Linked DNA regions of Cohaesibacter sp. ES.047. Each later gene encodes a partner of the first gene's protein in a complex. Links are inferred from orthologs where the notes say so. Each region holds a gene or a part of one and is shown on either strand. Other genes may lie near its edges.

Evidence for each region. Proteins that work in one complex are often made in the same cells at the same time.
Region 2: the proteins of CPH65_RS13440 (region 1) and CPH65_RS19680 are in contact, whole or in part, in a crystal structure (PDB 3ZGX), measured with the Bacillus subtilis proteins. The link is inferred for Cohaesibacter sp. ES.047 from one-to-one orthologs.

Annotation. Positions count from the first base shown.
Region 1 is NZ_LT907844.1:2,935,193-2,943,657, reverse strand. What follows is about bases 1,701-5,801. They hold CPH65_RS13440 (chromosome segregation SMC family protein), read right to left. Parts: upstream 5,417-5,801; coding sequence 1,901-5,416; downstream 1,701-1,900. Other genes in these bases: CPH65_RS13435 (DsbA family protein), read right to left, coding at 5,552-5,801; CPH65_RS13445 (glutathione S-transferase), read right to left, coding at 1,701-1,781. Also shown: CPH65_RS13455 (hypothetical protein), read left to right, coding at 1-455; CPH65_RS13450 (NUDIX hydrolase), read left to right, coding at 546-1,013; more of CPH65_RS13445, read right to left, coding at 1,086-1,700; more of CPH65_RS13435, read right to left, coding at 5,802-6,205; CPH65_RS13430 (organic hydroperoxide resistance protein), read right to left, coding at 6,464-6,892; CPH65_RS13425 (MarR family winged helix-turn-helix transcriptional regulator), read right to left, coding at 7,039-7,506; CPH65_RS13420 (SH3 domain-containing protein), read left to right, coding at 7,696-8,058; CPH65_RS13415 (DUF721 domain-containing protein), read right to left, coding at 8,151-8,465. UniProt on the Bacillus subtilis protein: Required for chromosome condensation and partitioning.
Region 2 is NZ_LT907844.1:4,291,652-4,294,980, reverse strand. Bases 344-3,329 are described here. They hold CPH65_RS19680 (ScpA family protein), read left to right. Parts: upstream 344-1,441; coding sequence 1,442-2,218; downstream 2,219-3,329. Other genes in these bases: CPH65_RS19670 (ABC transporter ATP-binding protein), read left to right, coding at 3,046-3,329; scpB (SMC-Scp complex subunit ScpB), read left to right, coding at 2,215-2,925; CPH65_RS19685 (SPOR domain-containing protein), read left to right, coding at 344-1,159. Outside these bases: more of CPH65_RS19685, read left to right, coding at 1-343. UniProt on the Bacillus subtilis protein: Participates in chromosomal partition during cell division. May act via the formation of a condensin-like complex containing Smc and ScpB that pull DNA away from mid-cell into both cell halves.

The DNA of each region.
Region 1 (8,465 bases):
ATCCCGACACGCTACTGGCAACTGATTATCTGAATCACTTCAATGAAGTACTCATGCTGATCGAGATGCTGCCAGCAATGCCGGATTGCGCCGAGGACGTGTTTTCATGGCAGCCAATGAGCTATGCCGACTATTTCGAGCAATCCACCTTCAAGGAAAAGACCCTCGCCATTGAGCTTTATGACGAGGTTTCACCTGAGGTGAAGAAACTCTTTGAGGATCTGATCGGGAGAATCGATGAAAATGTCTTCGGGTTGATCGAGCGAATTTCGAATTTGAATGGCGATCTTTCAGGCGCGTCTTATGAGAGCCTCGCCTTTTCAGCCTCGACCGAGATCCGGCCATTGATCGACAAAGCCAGTGCGCTGGTGAATGCAAGTGCTGGTACCACGGACTGGATGCTTGCCATTGATCATCCGACTGCTCAGGATGAAGTCGACCGCCTTTTTGACTAATGCTGGTCCGACTGCTTTCGTCGTGACCTGCCGTTGGTCTTTTATCCATCCAGAGCCTTAAATAGACTTGGATTGAGACAAGGTTATTCCATGGCGACGTCACGCTCCTACCCCGACCATCCGTTTCTCGGCGTAAGTGCTCTTATACGATCCGGAGATCACGTGCTTCTGATTGAACGGGGCAATCCACCCCTTGCGGGCGAATGGAGCCTGCCAGGTGGCACGGTGGAGACCGGCGAGAGTCTTGAAGAGGCAATCCAGCGCGAGATTCTTGAAGAAACAGGTCTCGATTTCACGCCCAAGGGTGTTGGAGAACTGGTTGAAGTCATTCTCCACGATGAAGAAGCACGCTGTAGCCGTCATTTCGTCATCGCGGTCTTTGTCGGTCACCCATCGGCTCTGGATCTTCCCCTGCCGATCCTGTCAGCGGGCGATGATGCGCGACAAGCATTGTGGGTGCCGCTTGATCAGGTCAAAACCTATCCCCTGACTGACGGCACCATCGACGTCATAAACCGCTTGGTAAATGGCGGGAAACGCATCTACCTGCCCGCGTGAGAAGCCAAGCGCAGCCACACTGAAGCCTGATTCACCCACGCTCAGCACTAAAGCGCGGCCGTCGACCAAGGATCAGGCCTCATCTTCCTGCACGATCCATGGCTCCTTGAGCGCGGCTTCCTCCCATTGCTGCCAGGCAGGCAGGGCTTTCATCGCCTTGCGATAGCGACCGAACACGTCGCTATCGCTCAATGCATATTTCTCGAACCGATTGATGACAGGCGCGTACATGGCATCGATGGCGCCGAAATCGCCAAACAGAAACGGACCGCCCGATTGATCAAGACATTCGGACCAGATCTGTTCGATTCGCTCCACATTCTTGACAACAGCGCCTGCACTGTAGGGATCAAGGTCAAGGGCCTTGATCTCTCTGCGCATGTTCATCGGACACGACCCACGAAGACCAAAGAACCCGCCGTGCATTTCAGCGGCAAAGGCTCTGGCCTTGGCCCGGTCCATGACGTCTTCGGGCCACAGCGATGCTTCGGGGAACAGATCCGCCACCACTTCCAAAATCGCGAGGGATTCGCAGATGGTGACCGTCTCAGCTCCTTCCTGCTCGACTCGCAAGGCCGGCACTTTCTTGGTGGGAGAGAATTCGATGAAATGGGCGTGCCCCGTCGCCTCGTCGAATTGCAGCAAATGCTCGGTGAAAGGGATGCCCTTCTGCGTCATCGCAATCCACGGCCGAAAGGACCAGGAAGAATAGTTCTTGTTGGCTATATAGAGCGTCAATTTGAGATCGCGAGACTCTGGCCGAGACATGAAAGCACCTTTGGGTTTGGATGTTTTCCATAGATTAGGCAAGAATTCAGACCATGACAACTTCTGAGCGCAGTCTCCAGACGATAGAATAGAGATGTTGAGGTGGCCGATAGCGGCACTCAGGCCCGGTCGACAGAAGGGTGGCCGGGGGGCACGGTGGCGAGAGCTGCTTTCTCGTCATCATCGCTGATCAACTCCTCGGCCGCCTCCAGATTGACAGACACCAACTGCGAAATCCCGCGCTCTGCCATGGTGACACCAAACAGGCGATCCATGCGGGACATGGTGATCGGGTTGTGCGTGATGGTGACAAAGCGGGTTTCGGTCAACTGGCGCATTTCCAGCAGCAAGGTGCAAAAACGCTCCACATTCGCATCGTCGAGCGGTGCGTCGACCTCATCAAGCACGCAAATCGGCGCAGGATTTGTCAAAAAAACCGCAAAAATCAGCGACATAGCCGTCAGCGCCTGCTCGCCACCAGACAACAGTGTCATGGTTTGCGGCTTCTTGCCCGGCGGTCGTGCGACAATATCGAGACCGGCTTGCAAAGGGTCATCCGCTTCGGTGAGCTGCAATTCGGCCTGACCGCCACCAAACAATTTGGAGAACAGCGACTTGAAGTGTTCGTTGACCACTTCGAACGAGGCAAGAAGGCGCGCACGGGCTTCCTTGTTGAGGTTGAAAATCCCATTTCTGAGCTTCTTGATCGCCTCAATGAGATCATCGCGCTCGGTTTCCATGGTGCTCAGTTGATCGGAGATTTCGGTTGCCTCTTCATCGGCGCGCAAGTTCACGCCTCCGAGCCGCTCGCGTTCGTTGCGCAGGCGCTCAAGCTTGCTCTCGATTGCCGCCATCGCGGGCAAGGGAGCGCCTTGCTTGAGGCCAGCCAGCCCGAACGTCGCGGCAGGGGCGCAATCAAGCGCTTCGGCGATCTGTCGCGTCAGTTCCTGTTTGCGGCTTTCGATGCCCTTCACGCGTTCATCGGCGCGGCTACGCGCTTCCCTTGTCGTGCTCAGCCCTTCCATGGCGACCTTGGATGCAACATCAGCTTCCATCGCCGCGCGTTCGGCTTCGGCGAGAGCATCGCTGGCTTCTTTCTGGATTTCCTCTGCCTTGGCAATCCCGGAGAGAAGCGACCGCCGCCGCGCCGCAAAATCGTCTGGCGCATCCTCAAGAGCAGAGATTTCCTTTTCTGTCTCCTGAAGGCGTGCATCGAGCGTGGCAATCTGGGCGTCCGCATTTTGCGCGCGGGCCACCCAGCTTGACCGCTCCCGTTCAATGGCCTCAAGGCGCCGCTGCCGCATGTCGGTCTCGCGGGTCAGTCCCTGAACATTGGCGCGGGCTTCTGCAACCAGACTGCGGGTTTCCGACTGGACGAGGCGCGCCTCATCTCGCTCGCGTTGCAGATGCGCAAAGTCCGGTAAATCCTGCAGCTGTTGTTCCGCCTCATACAGCACCGCGCGGGCTTCTTCCTCATCCTCAACAAGGCGCTCAAGCGTCGCTTCGAGCGTCGCTTTTCTGGCCAGCAACTGATTGGCATCCCGTTCTGCACGGGACAGTGCATCTCTCAGGAGTGAAAGGCGTTTCTGGGCATCACGCCAGCGGTTGCGGGCGGTCTGTTCCGCCTTGGCGCTGTCAGCAGCCGCATCCTGCTTTTCCTGAAAGGCCCTTCGCGCCATCTCCAATTGGTCTTGTGCTTCTTCAAGCCGCCCTTCCAGTTCCTCCAGCCGGTTTCTTTGCTCTAGGCGCTGAGCGGCCGAGGTTGGTGCACCGGCTTTCATGACAAGGCCATCCCACCGCCACAGATCTCCTGCAAGGCTAACCAGACGCTGACCGGGCTTGAGGAGCGGTTGCATGCCGGCGCCATCGCTGGCGGCAACGATGCCAATTTGATTGAGGCGGCGCGTGACGCGATCCGGCCCGGCAACCATCTCAGCGAGCCTAGGCAAATCATTCGGCAGATCGGGATCATCATCAAATGGCGGTAGCTCGTCCCAGTGACGGGCAGCATTGGCATCAAGAGCCGCATCAAGGTCGTCCCCGAGCGCGGCTGCCAATGCGGTTTCATAACCGGCCTCGACCTTCAAGCGAGACATCAAGGTTGGAAAACGGGTGTCTTCACCGGACTGGACAATTCTGGCCAGGGTGCGGGCTTCGGTGTCAAGGCGGTTGAAAGCGCTCTCGGCATCGGCGCGGGCGCGGCGAGCCTCGGTTTCGGCCTCGCGCATCTCGGCCACGGCAATGGATGCGGTTTCGGCCGCGGCTTCAAGAACCTCAAGCTCTTCAGATGCTGTCTCAACCTCGGCACGGCGTACATCGAGATCGCTGTCACGATCGAGCTCATCACTCACCTTGTCCAGATCCCGGCGGCTTTGGGCCGTCTGGCTTGCAAGACGGGCAACCCGCCCCCGGGCCGCTTCGGTCGCCTGAGCCATCTGGCGGGCCGTACCTTCCGCCTCGGCCAGACGAGCGGTCAGGTCGCTTGCATGGCTTTCGGCCTTTTGCAGCTCCGCTTCAGCATCGGCAAGCGCTTTCTCGGCCTCAAGTCTGGTTGTGCCCGTGGCTTCTTCCTCGGTGACCAGCTGTGCCTTTTCCTCATCAAGAGCGGCCAACAGGTCGGCATTCTCGGTGACCAACTGCTGTTCGCGCGCGCGGTCTTCCTTCAATTGCTCCACGCGGCGCGTGAGATCGACCATCTTTTCCTTGACGCGCTGTTCTTCTCCGTCCAGTTCGCGTGCGGCCAGCGTCAGCCGCTGGAGGGCTGCGGCCTTTTCCGCCTGTTTGTTACGCAAGTCCGGCAATTGATGTTTTGCGACGGCTTCTTCACGCGCGGCGGCTGATTGCTGCGTTGTTGCTTCTGCTACAGCGAGATCGGCGCGGCGCAGTTCCTCTTTCGCCTTTTCCTCATCGCTCATCACATCGCGCCAGCGCAAATGATAGAGCGTGGCCTCTGTGGAACGGATATCAGATGAAAGATTGCGATAGCGGTTGGCCTGGCGGGCCTGTCGCTTCAGACCCTCAAGCTGGGTCGCGATCTGCGCCATAATGTCTTCAAGACGCTCAAGATTGCCTTCTGCCGCCTTCAGACGCAGTTCTGCTTCGTGGCGGCGCGAATGCAGCCCCGATATGCCAGCGGCCTCTTCGAGCAGGCCGCGGCGCTGTGTCGGCTTCTGGCTTATGATCTCGCCAATGCGCCCCTGCCCGACCAGCGAGGGTGAGCGCGCGCCCGTCGACGCATCCGCAAAGAGCAACTGCACATCACGAGCACGTACGTCTTTGCCATTGATCTTGTAGGCCGAGCCGCTCTCCCGCTCAATGCGGCGGGAAATCTCGATCGCATCCTCATCATTAAAGCCCGCAGGCGCGGTGCGGGCCGTGTTGTCCAGAAAGACGGTCACTTCGGCGGTATTGCGCGCCGGTCGATGGGTCGATCCGGCAAAGATCACGTCATCCATCCCCGAAGCACGCATGTTGCGATAGCTGTTTTCGCCCATCACCCAGCGTAGAGCCTCGACAAGATTGGACTTGCCGCACCCATTGGGCCCGACCACACCGGTCAAACCCGGATGAATGATGAAATCCATCGGCTCGACAAAGGATTTGAACCCAAGCAGCCGCAGCTTCGTGAAAATCATCAGACACCTCTCCCGGAAGAGGGCGTGGCTGCAATCAGGCGGCAGGGCACCAACGACAAAAGGCGTGCCAACGACCCTGACCGGACCATTTGACACGCCTTGAGAACTTGGTCGATGCGGAACCGACCAATTCGATTAGAGCAGTGGTTCCAAAATTTTGTCGAACTCCTCAACCGACATGGCTCCGACATGTTTTTCGCCGTTCACAAAGAAAGTCGGCGTGGAATCAACCTTGAATTCCTCATGTCCACGTTCCCGCACTGCCGTGATATCGTCCAGCAGTTTTTGGTTGGTGAGACATGCCTTGAAGCTCTCCTGTGTAAAACCTGCCTGTTTCGACATGATTTCCAGCTGCTTTACAGGATCGTCCGAAAAGGCCCAGGTGCGCTGGGTATCCAGCAACAAGCTGATCATCGGCTCGGGATTGCCACTGGGTGCGCAACGGGCGAGCATGGCCCCGGCTGCAGCAAGTGGATCCAACGGGAACTCGCGCAGGATGAAGCGGATCTTGCCTGTCTTGATATATTTCTCATCGACATGCTTGAAGGTGGTCGCATGAAAATTGGCGCAATGACCGCACGTCAAAGAGAAATACTCGATAACGGTGATCGGTGCATCGTCCTGACCGAGAACGACGTCTTCCAGATTGCCCTTTTCAAGGAGCTTGTCCTGATCAAAGCTCTCAGCAAGGGCTGGTGCGGTTGACAGCGCAGGCAGGCTGGCGAAGGCTGCGAGCCCTAGCGTTAGTCGGCTGCCGGTCGCCAAAAGATCTCTACGCGTGATGGCCATGTTCTGTTCCTTGTCATCGTTGTCTTTTACGCTCGGTGAACTTGGGCGCATCATAGCGAGATTGGCCCTCTTCGTCCTCTTTGTTTGCTGACACTTCAATCACATTTTGGCGAATAAAGGGCAAGATCCTGACTGAGATATTCACCTTGCGGATTTGTAATGTTTGATTTTTCGAACCTATGATTGGACTTGCGATAAGGAAAAGGGCGATCTCCGAGATAGAAATCACCCTTCGAGTTTGTTAGGGGACTGTTTTTCTTAACTAACGCTGAGCCCAACACGGACGTTGCCGCGTGTTGCGTTGGAATAGGGACAGACCTCATGGGCTTTCTCAACGAGGCCTTTGAGCTCTGCCTCATCAACACCCGGGGCTTGGACTTCGAGATCTACATCGATTGCGAACCCGGCACCGCCGTCTGCTGGATTGGGGCCAATGCCAACGCTGGCCGTTACGCTCGCGCTGTCATCCAGTTTCACCTTCGCCTGGCTTGCGACCAGTTTCAGGGCACTGAGGAAGCATGCGGCATAGCCTGCTGCAAACAACTGCTCGGGATTGGTGCCCGGGCCGTTGTCGCCGCCCAGTTCCTTGGGAGTGCTCAGAACAGCTTCGAGCTTGCCATCAACGGATTTTGCGGTGCCTTCACGGCCACCGGTCGCTGTTGCGCTGGTCTTGTACATGATCTCCATGAGATAACTCCTTCAGTTGGGTGGCTTAACAATCACCGGAAAACGTCACCAGATATTTTGTTATTGCGATAACTATTATATTAAAGAGATAGTGACGCTGCTCCGATCTGTCAACCGGTCCTTGCAATTGCTTTTCATGGCATCACCTAAATGTGAGCATCCAGTAGATTGCCGCGCAGGCGGGCCAGTGTCTCACGCAAATGGATGAGATCGTCAACCGCCATCGCGCTGGCGTCCAGCACGCACGGTCCAATTCCAGCGGCCTTTTCACTCAGCGCATGCCCTTTTGCCGTGAGATGGATATCGAGCGCGCGTTCATCACTCTTGCTCTTTTCACGCGTTATCAGGTCATCCTCTTGCAGACGCTTGAGCACAGGCGTCAACGCCCCCGATTTCTGGCCCAGTCTGGCGCCGATCTGCTTGAGTGTCAGGCCATCCTTCTCCCACAGGATGAGCATCACAAGATACTGCGGATAGGTCAGGCCAATCGGATCCAGCAGTGGCTTGTAGAGCTGAGTCATGGCGAGCGACGCAGAATAGAGTGTGAAGCAGAGCTGTTCATCCAGAGGCAAGGGGTGCTTCATTTCAGCGCTGTTTTTATTCCGGGATGACATTGGCAAATCCTGTTTTAGTTATCGCACAATTTAATGGGCGCTTGGTCGAAAGACAAGCCCGAGCCTGCCAATCCGCGAGCCATCTTCAAATCCGGAGCTTGGAGATGAAAGGTGTGGTATCATGAGACGCAACCGGGCTGTTTCATGTATCAAGCATTTTCCGGATCAATCGAAGGGGGAGAGCCAATTATGTCTTTCAAGAAAAGTCCAAAGTCCGCACGGCAGCGCCTCTTGATGTATTTATTTGCCATCGCGTGGACCGGCTGGCAGGGCACGTTGGAGGCACAGGCCACATCGGGACCGGGATGTCTTTACGTGGTCAATGTTGCCAATTGGGACGCGCTCAATATGCGCGCAAGACCATCTGCAAAATCCCGGATTGTCGACTATCTGAAGCCCGGCCAGCATGGCATCATTCGCCTTGAAAGGCCTTGCGTGCCCCTCTCACGGCCTTGGGCACAGCGCTGGTGTCCTGTTACCCATTACAGCGGCTACGATACAATGCGCGGATGGGTGAAGGCGCGTTACGTACGCGATAGCCATTGCCCCTAACCGGTCACTCAGCACCACCCATTGCCGGATATCATTGCCGGACTTGTGCCTAGGAGCGGGCGTTACTGTGCTTGGATTTGGCTTTAAAAATCTCAGCTCTTGACCAAGACGGCATGTCCCAGACGCCGCAACGCTTCGGCCATTTTGTCGTCTTTGACCCCTTCAAGCTGCATATCGAGTGCAACGGTCTCACTTCTTGTCAAAGGTCGCAAGGGATCCGGGTGCCGGTCCGGTTTGGCCCGCATGGGACGTTGCAAAATCTGGATACGGTCCACCGCAGGATAGCCGAAATAGGCATTCACCCGCTGAATGATTGTCGCCTGCTCGTGCTGAAGAAAGACAGACTGCGCGCCTTCGCAATGAAGGACCAGCGTGCCGGGCCGAAAGCCCTCCCCCTCCGTCCGCCG
Region 2 (3,329 bases), 1.4 Mb from region 1 along the record:
TGATCCGGCCTATCAGTCAGATTATGCGCATGGAACCTATGCGGACCCGGCGGTGGCGCAGGCGGCCATGGAAGGGTCTCCCTATGTCCATGATGATGAGTATTCCGCTGCCGATGTCGAAGCCGCCGCTGCGGCTTCTGCTGCCGCTGCCCAGAGACGCGAGAAAAGCCGCAAGAAGCTGGTGCCCATCGTGGCTGCGGTCGCGGTTGTTCTTCTCGGTGGTGTCGCTGCTTGGAGTTTCTTTGGTGGTGACAATGGCAGCACCGAAACGCCAGTGATCACTGCGGATACCGATCCTGTCAAGGAAGCCCCTGAGGATCCGGGCGGCAAGGTCGTGCCGCATCAGAACAAGACCGTTTACAACCGGATCGATGGAACCGAGACCGACGAAGCGCCGAGCAGCATGATGCCGGCGACGGAAACGCCGATGGCGATTGATAACAATGGTCAATCTCCAAGGGTCATCGACATGTCTTCGGGCAAGTCGAATAACCCAGCCGATCCGGGATCGATCGCTCCCAAGGAAGTTCGTACGGTCATCGTTCGTCCTGATGGAACGATCGTGCCGCAGAGCAACCAGTCCGGGACTGCACAGACTAATCCCCTGCTGCAGGCGACCCCGTCCGAGTCTGCTTTGCAGCAAACCCTCAATTCTGACGTGAATGGTGCGAACAATCAGCCTGATCTGACAACCGCGCCCGCGACGGCTCCGTTGCCGCGGTCCAAACCGGCTGAACTCGTTGCCTTGCAAGAGGCCGCTCAAAGCACGCAGCAGGCTGTTCAGAATACGGTTGCACCACAGACAAATCAGAACGCTCAGACCAATTCTGGTCCGCTTGTGCTGTCTCCGGGCAATACGCCGACGCTGCAGGCGCCGACGCCACAGGTGCCGATCAACAATGTGGCCAATGGGCAATATACGGTTCAGGTTACATCCCAGCGCTCGCGAGACCAGGCAAGGGCAAGCTATGCCAGCATTCAGGCACAGCTTCCAAGCGTTCTCTCTGGCTATCAGCCTGATATCAAGGAGGCTGATCTGGGTGAACGTGGGACCTACTACCGCGTTCGTGTCGGTTCGTTTGCGGACCGGGCCAGCGCGACGAGCTTCTGTAGTTCGATCAAGGCTGCCGGCGGCGACTGTCTGGTTGCCCGCAAGTAGGCCTCGCTCAGTTGATGCACTTAAAACCCGGCTTTTCAGCCGGGTTTTTTGTTTGCCTGCTTGGATCATGGAGCGTTTGGCGCTAGGCTCCTGCGACAAGCCATGCGCACCTTTGGTGCGTGCGAATGAGTCGCTCTCTGCTGATCTGGATGGATGATGTCAGACACGGACGATCCCAGCACCGATTCCCCCAAGGACAAGGCTTCAAAGGTCGTTGAGGTCGAGGTCGTGCCGGGTTCCTTGTCAAAAGAGGATCTTGCGCAGCCTGACAGCTGGACTCATATGCAAGGCATTGATCTGGTTCCCAAGGCCGGGATTGGCGAGCCGACGCTGATCGTTGACGTCGAAGGCTTCGAGGGGCCTTTGGATTTTCTGTTGGCGCTTGCTCGGCAGCAGAAGCTCGACCTGACCAAGATTTCCATGGTGGCACTCGCGGATCAGTATCTTGCCTTCATTGAAAAAGCGCAGGCTTTAAGGCTCGAATTGGCTGCGGACTATCTGGTGATGGCAGCCTGGCTTGCCTACTTGAAGTCGCGCCTTCTCATACCGGATATGGAAGACGAGGATGAGCCCAGTGGTGAGGAACTCGCGGCGCTGCTTGCCTTCCGGCTGCGAAAGCTAGAGGCAATGCGCGAGGCTTCAGCCAAGCTGATGCAGCGAGAGCAATGCGGCAAGGATTTCTTCCTGCGCGGGGCACCAGAAGACATGTCACTCAATCGCAAGCCGCATTTTGAAGCAACGCTTTATGATCTTCTGACCTCTTATGCCGGGCTGCGGCAACGGCAATCGGTGTCGCTCGTTCATGTCCGCAAACGTGAGGTCTGGTCCTTGCAGGAGGCGCGGGATGTGCTGGTCCGTCTGGTGGGGGGATTGGCCGACTGGACGCCGATTGATGAGATCTTGCGCAGCTATCTTAAGCTGCGTGATGTGCGTGTCACCGCAACAGCGAGCAGCTTTGCCGCTGCGCTGGAGCTGGTGCGAGAAGGGCAGTTGGAATTGCGGCAGACGGATGCATTTGGCCCGATTTATATGCGCGGTAAGCAACGGGGAGAGGGATGAGCAAGGACGAAACCGAGGCGCTGGAAATCGGCGATGACGACGAGCTTATCGCTCTGGCCAGTGAAGCCCGCCTGCAGCTTAAACGCATGTTGGAGGCCCTTCTCTTCGCCAGTGCCGAGCCGCTGAGCCTGTCTGAGATCAGCGCACGGATGCCCGATCACATTGATGTCGTGGCGCTGTTGGCGCAATTGCAGAAGGACTATGCCGACCGCGGGGTCAATCTCATCCAGATCGAAAACAAGTGGTTGTTTCGCACGGCCAAGGACTTGTCCTTTCTCATGCAGGCCGAAGCTCTGGAGCCGAAGAAACTGTCACGCGCGGCTCTGGAAACCCTTGCAATCATCGCCTATCACCAGCCGGTCACCCGCGCAGAAATGGAACAGATCCGCGGCGTGTCGACGGTGCGCGGAACGCTGGACGTGTTGCTTCAGACCGAATGGGTGCGTGTGCGCGGACGTAGGAGGGTTCCCGGACGTCCCGTCACCTATGGTACGAGCGATCAGTTTCTTGTTCATTTCGATCTCGAATCGATCAAGGATTTGCCGGGTATTGAGGAGTTGAAGGGCGCGGGAATGCTGGATTCTGCCCTGCCTCCGGCCTTCTCCATGCCTGAGCCGGATGACAATGAGGATCTCGCGCCTGATGAAGACCCGATTGAGGATCTTGAGGCGCTTGAGGCCGTCGCGCTTGAAGATGAGAAACCATAGCGGTTGTTTACGCTCCCACCCAAAAGACGAAAGTTTCCATTGAGTTTGTCAGCGAGGACAGGATAAGAGTTGCCTTTAGAAGACAGTGAAGGGATTGGAATGGGCGTGCAAGAAGGACCGATGGATTGGGGTTCCAGATGGGGCAACCGAGGGACCGCGGCAGCGTCGATTGCTGCTGGACTGCGTTTCGATTCGATCTCCCGAAGCTTTGATGAAAAAGAGGTTCTTAGCGATATTGCCTTTTCTATCGAGCCGGGAGAAGTGGTTTCCCTGCTTGGTCAATCCGGGTCCGGCAAGACGACGCTGTTACGCATTGCTGCGGGCATTGAACGCCAAAGCCGCGGCTCGGTTCTGATCAACAATCGTGAGGTTGCCGCAGACGGCGTGTTTGTTCCGCCTGAAAA